DNA from 3 places in the Pseudomonas sp. SDO5591_S426 genome. Region 1 is predicted to be linked to each of the others. Evidence: predicted binding sites of a transcription regulator. Region 1 holds the regulator's gene; each other region holds the start of a gene.
The links. Region 1 encodes sigma-54, which starts transcription at its own class of promoters, with help from an activator protein. Its sites were predicted from a motif close to ANTGGCATNNANNTTGCTNT; they were not measured.

Region 1 (3,278 bases):
AAAAGCGTTTGAGCAGAGTTTCCTCATCGGCATCCAGGTACAGGACATCGCACTGGATGTGTCGGCTGCGGACTTCTTCCAGCAGCTCTGGAAACCGCGACAGATGGCTGGGCAGGTTGCGCGCATCGATGGACACGGCTACCAGCGGCTGTGACAGCTCAGTGTGAATCAGCGCGCGTTCGGCCAGTTCCGGCAGTAACCCCGCAGGCAAGTTGTCGATGCAGTAGTAACCATTGTCCTCAAGAACATCGAGGGCGGTACTTTTACCTGAGCCGGAGCGACCGCTGACGATGATCAAGCGCATGATTAATGACCGTTTTGCTCGTCCAGGACAACCTGATACAAGGCTTCATTACTCGGGGCGCTGCGCAGTTTTTCGCGCACTTCCTTGCGGTCGAGCATGCTGGCGATCTGGCGTAACAGCTCCAGGTGCGCATCGGTAGCGGCTTCCGGGACCAGTAGAACGAACAACAGGTCGACCGGGGCACCATCGATGGCGTCGAAATCGATAGGGGCGTCAAGGTGCATCAAGGCGCTGATGGGCGAAGTACAGCCCTTGAGACGGCAGTGGGGGATGGCGATGCCGTTGCCAAAACCGGTTGAACCGAGTTTTTCACGGGCGACCAGGCTCTCGAAGACATCCTGCATGGCCAGATCCGGCACTTCGCGATGGATGAGGTTGGCAATTTGCTCGAGGGCTTTCTTTTTACTGCCGCCCGGCACGTTCACCAGGGAACGGCCGGGGGTCAGGATGCTTTCAAGTCGGATCATGGGTAGGGAGTGTTAACGACCGGTAGCGCCCTGGAGGAGGCTCTGGGTCTTTTCCTTATGCTTTTTGAGTTGTTTATCCAGCTTGTCGGTCAGTGCGTCGATCGCCGCGTACATATCGGTATGTTCCGCGTTGGCGACCACTTCATTGCCGGGAATATGCAGCGTGGCTTCGATTTTCTGCTTGAGCTTTTCGACGGTCATCGTGACCTGCACGTTGGTGATCTTGTCGAAATGCCTCTCTAATCGTTCGAGTTTTTCGCCGATGTAGGTGCGAAGAGGTTCGGTCACTTCCAGTTGGTGTCCACTGATGTTGACTTGCATACAGCTTCTCCTTCGTTGCCAGTGCATAAAGCGGCAGACCAGATGATCTGCCACTGGAACGCTGTGGCGTGGCTCTACATCAACCGCTTGCGTTCGCTCGAAGGCGCGATCCCGAGGGATTCGCGGTACTTGGCGACGGTGCGGCGAGCCACCTGAATGCCTTGTGCCTCCAGTAAACCAGCGATCTTGCTGTCACTCAACGGCTTTTTCTGATTTTCAGCGGCAACCAGTTTTTTGATGATCGCGCGGATCGCCGTGGACGAGCATTCGCCGCCTTCGGAGGTGCTGACGTGGCTGGAGAAAAAGTATTTCAGTTCATATATGCCCCGAGGGGTATGCATGAATTTTTGCGTGGTCACCCGGGAAATTGTCGATTCGTGCATGCCGACCGCTTCAGCGATGTCGTGCAGGACCAGCGGTTTCATCGCTTCATCGCCATACTCCAGGAAGCCGCGCTGATGCTCGACGATCTGGGTGGCCACTTTCATCAGGGTTTCGTTGCGGCTTTGCAGGCTCTTGATGAACCAGCGGGCTTCCTGCAACTGATTGCGCATGAAGGTGTTGTCGGCGCTGGTGTCGGCGCGGCGCACGAAGCCGGCGTACTGGGCGTTGACCCGCAGCCGTGGCACAGACTCCTGGTTGAGCTCCACGAGCCAGCGCTCGTTGTCCTTGCGCACGATGACGTCGGGAACGACGTACTCGGCCTCGGTGGATTCGATTTGCGAACCCGGACGCGGGTTGAGGCTCTGGACCAGTTCGATCACCTGGCGCAGCTCATCTTCCTTGAGCTTCATGCGGCGCATCAACTGGCTGTAGTCGCGACTGCCGAGCAGGTCGATGTAATCGGTGACCAGGCGCTTGGCTTCGGCCAGCCACGGCGTTTTGGCCGGCAGCTGACGCAATTGCAGCAGCAGGCACTCGCCCAGGTTTCGGGCGCCGATGCCGGCAGGTTCGAATTGCTGGATGCGGTGCAGGACGGCTTCGATTTCGTCCAGTTCGATGTCCAGTTCCGGATCGAAGGCTTCGAGGATTTCCTCGAGCGTTTCGTCCAGATAGCCCTGATTGTTGATGCAGTCGATCAGGGTAACGGCGATCAGGCGATCGGTGTCGGACATCGGTGCCAGGTTCAGTTGCCACAGCAAGTGGCTTTGCAGGCTTTCGCCGGCGGACGTGCGGGTGGTGAAATCCCACTCGTCATCATCGTTGCTCGGCAGGCTGCTGGCGCTGGTCTGGTAGACGTCTTCCCAAGCGGTATCGACGGGAAGTTCGTTGGGAATGCGTTCGTTCCAGTCGCCTTCTTCGAGGTTATCAACCGTCGGCGCGGTTTCCTGGTAGGAGGGTTCCTGAATGTCAGCGTTGGGCTTCTGTTCTGCGTTGTCGGCCAAGGGGTCGGTGTTATCGAAGTCGTCGCCTTCTTCCTGGCGTTCGAGCATCGGATTGGACTCCAGGGCCTCCTGGATTTCCTGTTGCAGATCCAGGGTCGACAATTGGAGCAGGCGGATGGCCTGTTGCAGCTGCGGTGTCATCGTCAGCTGCTGGCCCATTCTCAAGACTAGCGATGGTTTCATGGCAGGGGCTTAACACCTTATTCGCCGGCGCACATGCGCCATCCACTACAGGGCGCCGAGGCGCCAAACATAAGCAAATTATATGCCCGAAATTGCAGTGTTTGCCTAGAGCGCTGTAACAATAAAAAGATCTTGATTTTTTATCGAGACAAGCGCTCGGTCGACTAGCCAGGCAAGCCCTTACAGGCGGAACTCATGACCCAGGTAGACTTCCTTGACCAAGTCGTTGGCCAGGATGGTTTCCGCGTCACCTTCGGCGATCAGCTGGCCATCGTTGACGATGTAGGCGGTTTCGCAGATATCCAGGGTTTCACGGACGTTGTGGTCGGTGATCAGCACGCCAATGCCTTTGGCCTTGAGGTGATGGATGATTTGTTTGATGTCGCCTACCGAAATCGGGTCCACGCCGGCGAATGGTTCGTCGAGGAGGATGAATTTCGGGTTGGTGGCCAGTGCCCGGGCGATTTCCACGCGGCGGCGTTCACCACCGGACAGGCTCATCCCGAGGTTGTCGCGAATGTGGCTGATGTGGAACTCCTGCAGCAGGCTTTCCAGCTCCTTGCGACGACCGGCCTTGTCGAGTTCCTTGCGGGTCTCGAGGATCGCCATGATGTTGTC
Region 2 (3,278 bases), on a different contig from region 1:
ACCCCGCAGTATTCCGGCATGTGCTTGGCGAAATCGGCGGTACCGATCTCGTTGGCCAGGTCGATGATGTCCTGCTTGTGGCTGGCGATGAGCGGACGCAAGACCAGTTTGTCGGTCACGCAGTCGATCACGCTCAGGTTCGGCAGTGTCTGGCTCGAAACCTGGGAGATCGCCTCACCGGTCACCAGCGCTTCAATATGCAGTCGATCGGCAATCTGCGAGGAAGCGCGCAACATCATACGCTTCAATACTACGCCCATATGACTGTTATCGACTTTGCCGAGAATTTCTCCCAGCACTTCCTCGAACGGCACACTGACAAATAACACGCGTTGGGAGCTGCCGTACTTCTTCCAGATGAAATGCGCGACTTCCATGACGCCCAGTTCGTGGGCTCGTCCGCCCAGATTGAAGAAGCAGAAATGGGCCATCAGGCCGCGGCGCATGATCTGGTAGGCCGCCACGGTGGAGTCGAAACCGCCGGACATCAGCACCAGCGTCTGCTCCAGCGCACCCAGCGGATAACCGCCGATGCCGTTGTGCTGGCTGTGGATCACGAACAACCGTTGGTCGCGAACTTCGATGCGGACTTCGATTTCCGGCTTTTTCAGGTCGATCCCGGCGGCACCGCACTGCCGGCGCAACTGGCTGCCGACATATTTTTCGATATCTATGGAGCTAAATGGGTGCTTGCCAGCACGCTTGCAACGCACCGAGAAAATCTTCCCGGCCAGCGCATCGCCGTAGTGCTGCTTGCACTTTGCAACGATGTCGTCGAAATCGCCCAACGGGTATTCGTCGATTTGCAGGAAGTGCGCGATGCCCGGCATGCAGCTCAGGCGCTCGCCCATCTCTTTCAGGGCCTTGGGATCACTGACGCGGGTTTCCAGCTCGAGGTTGTCCCACACGCCGTTCACCACCACAGCCGGGTCCAGATCGCGGAGCACGGCACGGATGTTCTTGGCCAATTGGCGGATGAAACGCATCCGTACCGGGCGGCTCTTGATGGTGATCTCGGGGAAGACTTTTACGATTAATTTCATGGAAACAGCGCGCGCAGGGCCTGCCGAAAAAGGGGGGCGCGGATTATAGCGGAAATTGCTCAAGGTTTAACCAGTTAATGTGCAGAAGGTTTTGCGCGCACCAAAACAGGTCATTTTTCGATTTTAACGCCACATTGTAGGGCGAGATTTTCCGCATTCAGGCGCTTTGCACCTTTATAAGCGTGAATTTTGGGCAAAAAACCCATGGTGGGGCACTGGCATGCAATTTGCTCCCTTGTGAGGCAGGTTGCCTTGGCAGAGTATTCGCGCCGGCATCACAAACATTTAAGGGCATCCACTACCAGCCCTAATCCACCCGGAGGACAGTATGTCGAAGTCGGTTCAACTCATCAAAGATCATGACGTCAAGTGGATTGATCTGCGCTTCACGGACACCAAAGGCACTCAGCACCACGTGACCATGCCGGCTCGCGACGCGCTGGATGACGCTTTCTTCGAAGAAGGCAAAATGTTCGACGGTTCCTCCATCGCTGGCTGGAAAGGCATTGAAGCTTCCGACATGATCCTGATGCCGGATGACAGCACTGCCGTTCTCGACCCGTTCACCGAAGAGCCGACCCTGATCCTGGTCTGCGACGTGATCGAGCCTTCGACCATGCAAGGCTACGACCGCGACCCACGTGCGATCGCCAAGCGTGCCGAGGAATACCTGAAGTCGACCGGTATCGGTGACACCGTATTCGTTGGTCCAGAGCCAGAATTCTTCATCTTCGACGAAGTGAAGTTCAAGTCCGACATCTCCGGTTCGATGTTCAAGATCTTCTCCGAACAAGGTTCGTGGATGTCCGACCAGGACGTGGAAGGCGGCAACAAAGGCCACCGTCCAGGCGTCAAAGGCGGCTACTTCCCGGTTCCTCCGTTCGACCACGACCACGAAATCCGTACCTCCATGTGCAACGCCATGGAAGAAATGGGCCTGGTCATCGAAGTTCACCACCACGAAGTGGCAACTGCCGGCCAGAACGAAATCGGCGTGAAGTTCAACACCCTGGTTGCCAAGGCTGACGAAGTTCAAACCCTGAAGTACTGCGTACACAACGTTGCTGATGCATACGGCCGCACCGCGACCTTCATGCCTAAGCCTCTGTACGGCGACAACGGTTCGGGCATGCACGTCCACCTGTCCATCGCCAAAGATGGCAAGAACACCTTCGCAGGCGAAGGCTATGCCGGCCTGTCCGACACCGCTCTGTACTTCATCGGCGGTATCATCAAGCACGGTAAGGCCCTGAACGGCTTCACCAACCCGTCGACCAACTCCTACAAGCGTCTGGTCCCAGGTTTCGAAGCTCCGGTAATGCTGGCCTACTCGGCTCGCAACCGTTCCGCTTCGATCCGTATTCCTTACGTGTCCAGCCCTCGCGCTCGCCGTATCGAAGCCCGCTTCCCGGATCCAGCAGCCAACCCGTACCTGGGCTTCGCTGCACTGCTGATGGCTGGCCTGGACGGCATCCAGAACAAGATCCACCCTGGCGACGCAGCTGACAAAAACCTGTACGACCTGCCGCCTGAAGAGGCGAAAGAGATCCCACAAGTTTGCGGCAGCCTGAAAGAAGCCCTGGAAGAGCTGGACAAAGGTCGTGCGTTCCTGACCAAAGGCGGCGTGTTCTCCGACGACTTCATCGACGCTTACATCGCTCTGAAAAGCGAAGAAGAAATCAAGGTACGCACCTTCGTACACCCACTGGAATACGAGCTGTACTACAGCTGCTGATCCGGTAGCGCCAGCGCAAGCGGCGTGACAAAAAGAGGCCTCCTTCGGGAGGCCTTTTTTATGATCACAAATCAAAAGATCTTCTGTACCCAAACATGAACAAGCTGGGCCAACCGCCGCCCCTGACCTATGCTGCAACCCAATGCTTTCGTTTGCGGTTGATTTTATGGGTCGTGCTTTTCTCTTCATCCTGGTGCTGATCGCCCTGCCTGCCGCAGCGCAGATCTACAAGTACACGGACGCCGATGGCAACACCGCGTACAGCAATCAACCGCCGGATGGCGTGAAGGCCCAAACGATCGAGCTGCCACCGCTCAACAGCGTGGAGCCGCAAACCCCTCCAGCAGCACCCACGCAACCCAATACCAACGAACAACCCCAGAACGCCTACGAGGTACTGGAACTGACCGGCCTGCCCACCACCGAAGCCCTGCGCGCCAACAACGGCACTTTCACCGTCAACGTGTTGATCAAACCGCGCCTTCAAGGGCCGCATCTGC
Region 3 (3,278 bases), on a different contig from region 1:
GTCACGGGTGTAGGACGTGGTGCCGTCCGGTTGCAGGATCTGGAAGAAACCGCGACCGTCGATGGCCATGTCCAGCGGCTGCTCGGTGGTTTGCAGGCTGCCGGCGTTGAAGTTTTTCTGGGTGCCGACAATGCGCACACCGGTACCCAATTGCAGGCCCGACGGCAGTTCGCTGTCCTGGGTCGACTGGGCGCCTGGCTGGCGTTTGATCTGGTAGAGCAAGTCCTGGAACTCGGCACGGTCACGTTTGAAACCCGTGGTCGACACGTTGGCCAGGTTGTTGGAAATGGTGGTCAGGTTGGTGTCCTGGGCGGACAGACCGGTTTTGGCAACCCATAGAGCCGGAAGCATTCGATTCTCCTCGTGCGCCTGTTTTACGGCGCGACGTTCTGATAATTAGCTGATCTGCAAGACCCGAGCCATGGCCTGGTCGTCTTCTTTGGCGGTGTTCATCATCTTGATGTGCAGCTCGAACTGCTTCGACAAGGCCAGCACCGAGGTCATCTCGTCCACGGCGTTGACGTTGCTCGACTCAAGGAAACCGGACACCAGTTTGACGTTGGCATCGGCTTGCGCCGGTTGGCCGTCCTTGGTGTGGATCGAACCGTCCAGGCCCTTGGTCATGTTCTTGATGTCCGGGTTGACCAGTTTGATGCGGTCGACTTCCGCCATCACGCGAGGACCTTCGCCCATCGCACGAATGCTGATGGTGCCGTCTTCACCGACTTCGATCTGCTGCTCGGGCGGCACGGCGATTGGACCGCCATTGCCAATCACCGGCATGCCGTTGCCGGCGCGCAACACACCAAGGGCGTCAACCACCAGACTGCCGGTCCGCACATAGCTTTCGCCGCCATCGGGATTCTGCACCGCCAGCCAGCCATTGCCCTGCACGGCGACATCGAGATCGCGACCGGTTTGCACCAGAGAGCCGGGAGAGAAGTCGGTGGCCGGGCGCTCGGACATGGCAAACGCACGCGCCGGAAAGCTGTCGCCGAACACTGGCATCGAACGCGCCTGCTCCAGGTCTTTCTGGAAGCCGTTGGTGGAGATGTTCGCGAGGTTGTTGGCATGAGCCTTTTGCGCCAGTGCATTCTGGCTGGCGCCGGTCATTGCCACATAAAGGTACTTGTCCACAATCTTTCCTCTGCCTGCCGGACGTTTGCCGCCCACTGCTGTACTGACGAGGCATAAGCAATTTGCAGACCAACTTGTTTTTGGCGGCGCGGGGGCCGGTAAACAAAGGGCTTGAGGGATGTTGAGGGGAATGTTGGAAAGTAGTGAAGACGAAAAACCGGCGGTGTTATGCCGCTTCGCGGCAACGGATCAAAAGATCGCAGCCTTCGGCAAGCTCCTACAGGGGATTGGCGTTCAACCTGTAAGAGCTGCCGAAGGCTGCGATCTTTTGATCTTCAGGAAATGTCTTTGCCCACCTCATAATCCCGCAACTTGTTGGCAATGGTTGTATGCGAAACCCCCAACCGCTTGCCCAGTTGCCGACTGCTCGGATGCTCGGAATACAAGCGCTCCAGCACGGCTTTCTCGAAGCGCCCGACAATTTCGTCCAGCCCGCCCTCCAGCGAAAAATCGCCAAGCGGCTGACGCACGCCATAGTCCGGCAAGCGAATATGCTCGGCCTTGACTGTTCCGCCGTCGCACAGGGAAACGGCCTGGAACAGCACGTTTTCCAACTGCCGGACGTTGCCAGGCCAATGATAGTGACTGAGCCGGTCCATTGCCGCCGGGGCCAGTTTCGGCAGCGGGCAACCGATCTGCCGACTGGCCTGATCGAGGAAGTGCTCCACCAACGGCGGCAAACCGTCGAGGCATTCGCGCAGCGGCGGGATGTGCAGCGACAGCACGTTCAGGCGGTGATAAAGGTCCTGACGAAACTCGCCGCGCGCGCACAGTTCGGACAGGTCAACCTGAGTCGCGCAGATCACCCGCACATCGAGGTAGACCTCTTCATCGCTGCCTACCCGACGGAAGCAACCGTCCTGCAGGAAGCGCAGCAGTTTCACCTGCAAGCGCGGGCTCATTTCCCCGACGCCATCGAGAAACAGCGTACCACCCGCCGTCAATTCCAGCAGCCCGAGCTTGCCCTCGGCCCGCGCTCCTTCGAAAGCACCCGGGCCGTAGCCGAACAGTTCGGTCTCGGCCATGGACTCCGGCAGCCCTGCGCAATTGAGCGCCATCAACGGCGATTGCCCACGTGGGCTGGCCAGATGACAGGCGCGCGCCAACAACTCTTTGCCGGTGCCGGTTTCGCCTTCTATTAATAGCGGTGCATCGAGTGGCGCCATGCGCCGGGCTTCGCGCACCACCGCCGCCATCACTTTGGAGCTTTGGAAGATGCTGTCGAAGCCACGCAATTCCTGCTTGCGCACGTTATAGATGCGTTCGCCGACGCGGTCTGCGCGGTGCAATGTCAGTACGGCACCGGCCATCGCTTCGCTGTCGTCGTGCTCCGATTGCAGCGGCGCGATGTCGGCCAGGAACACATCGCCCTTGACCTTGACCCGCAATCCGTTGATCCGCGATTTGTTGGCGCGCACCAGTTCCGGCAAATCGAAATCTTCGGCATAGCGCGACAACGGAATCCCCGGCACCTCGTCCACCCGCACACCGAGCAACTGCGCCGCCGCACGGTTGGCCGCCACGATGGAGCCACCCATATCGATCGACAGCACCGGAAACTCCAGGGCGCCGAGCAACGCATTGAGCTCCATGTGCCGACGCTCGCTGGGCATCAGCCCTACACGCTTGACGCCAAACACCCCGGCAATCGCCTCGAACTTCGGACGCAAGGCCTGGAACTGGATGTTGATCAGGTTCGGACAGTGCAGATAGATCGCATTGCCATGCTCTCCGCCCACCTCACCGCGAGCGACGTTGATGCCGTACTCCACCAACAGATTGAGAATGTCACGCAGGATGCCGATGCGGTTCTGGCAGTGGACTTTGATACGCATATAAAGGCCCGAACAGAAGTGAATGAGGCCCATTGCAGGAAAATTTCTGCTGAAGCACTCAGATAGTCGTCAAGATTATGTGACAGGTGGAGCACTTTTCCCACCCGCCAATCTCAACATCTGCGCGACAACGGCAAAAACGTAACGGAAACTTTACGATTATTGGAGAATTTTCCTACACGGAGCACTCATCACCTGCTGCCATTGCGCAATTCATGGGTTATTTCTGGGTCCATAGCAGCACATAACAAGAACGAATCCCCTAGCAGGAGAGCAGCATGAAGCAGACGCAATACGTGGCTCGCG

Region 2: a site for sigma-54 is predicted at 1,258-1,277, ahead of glnA (glutamate--ammonia ligase). Genes of this name have one in related genera too.
Region 3: a site for sigma-54 is predicted at 1,192-1,211, ahead of ACW9JC_RS16785 (flagellar basal body rod protein FlgF). Genes of this name have one in related genera too.

Annotation. Positions count from the first base shown of each region.
Region 1 is NZ_JBSVXD010000091.1:4,717-7,994, forward strand. It holds gene rapZ (RNase adapter RapZ) at 1-304, opposite strand, end outside; gene ptsN (PTS IIA-like nitrogen regulatory protein PtsN) at 307-771, opposite strand; gene hpf (ribosome hibernation-promoting factor, HPF/YfiA family) at 784-1,092, opposite strand; gene ACW9JC_RS18005 (RNA polymerase factor sigma-54) at 1,167-2,660, opposite strand; gene lptB (LPS export ABC transporter ATP-binding protein) at 2,841-3,278, opposite strand, start outside.
Region 2 is NZ_JBSVXD010000166.1:5,723-9,000, forward strand. It holds gene thiI (tRNA uracil 4-sulfurtransferase ThiI) at 1-1,043, opposite strand, end outside; gene glnA (glutamate--ammonia ligase) at 1,372-2,778, shown strand; gene ACW9JC_RS23985 (DUF4124 domain-containing protein) at 2,945-3,278, shown strand, end outside.
Region 3 is NZ_JBSVXD010000080.1:10,376-13,653, reverse strand. It holds gene flgG (flagellar basal-body rod protein FlgG) at 1-351, opposite strand, end outside; gene ACW9JC_RS16785 (flagellar basal body rod protein FlgF) at 397-1,137, opposite strand; gene ACW9JC_RS16780 (sigma-54-dependent transcriptional regulator) at 1,413-2,972, opposite strand; gene phhA (phenylalanine 4-monooxygenase) at 3,251-3,278, shown strand, end outside.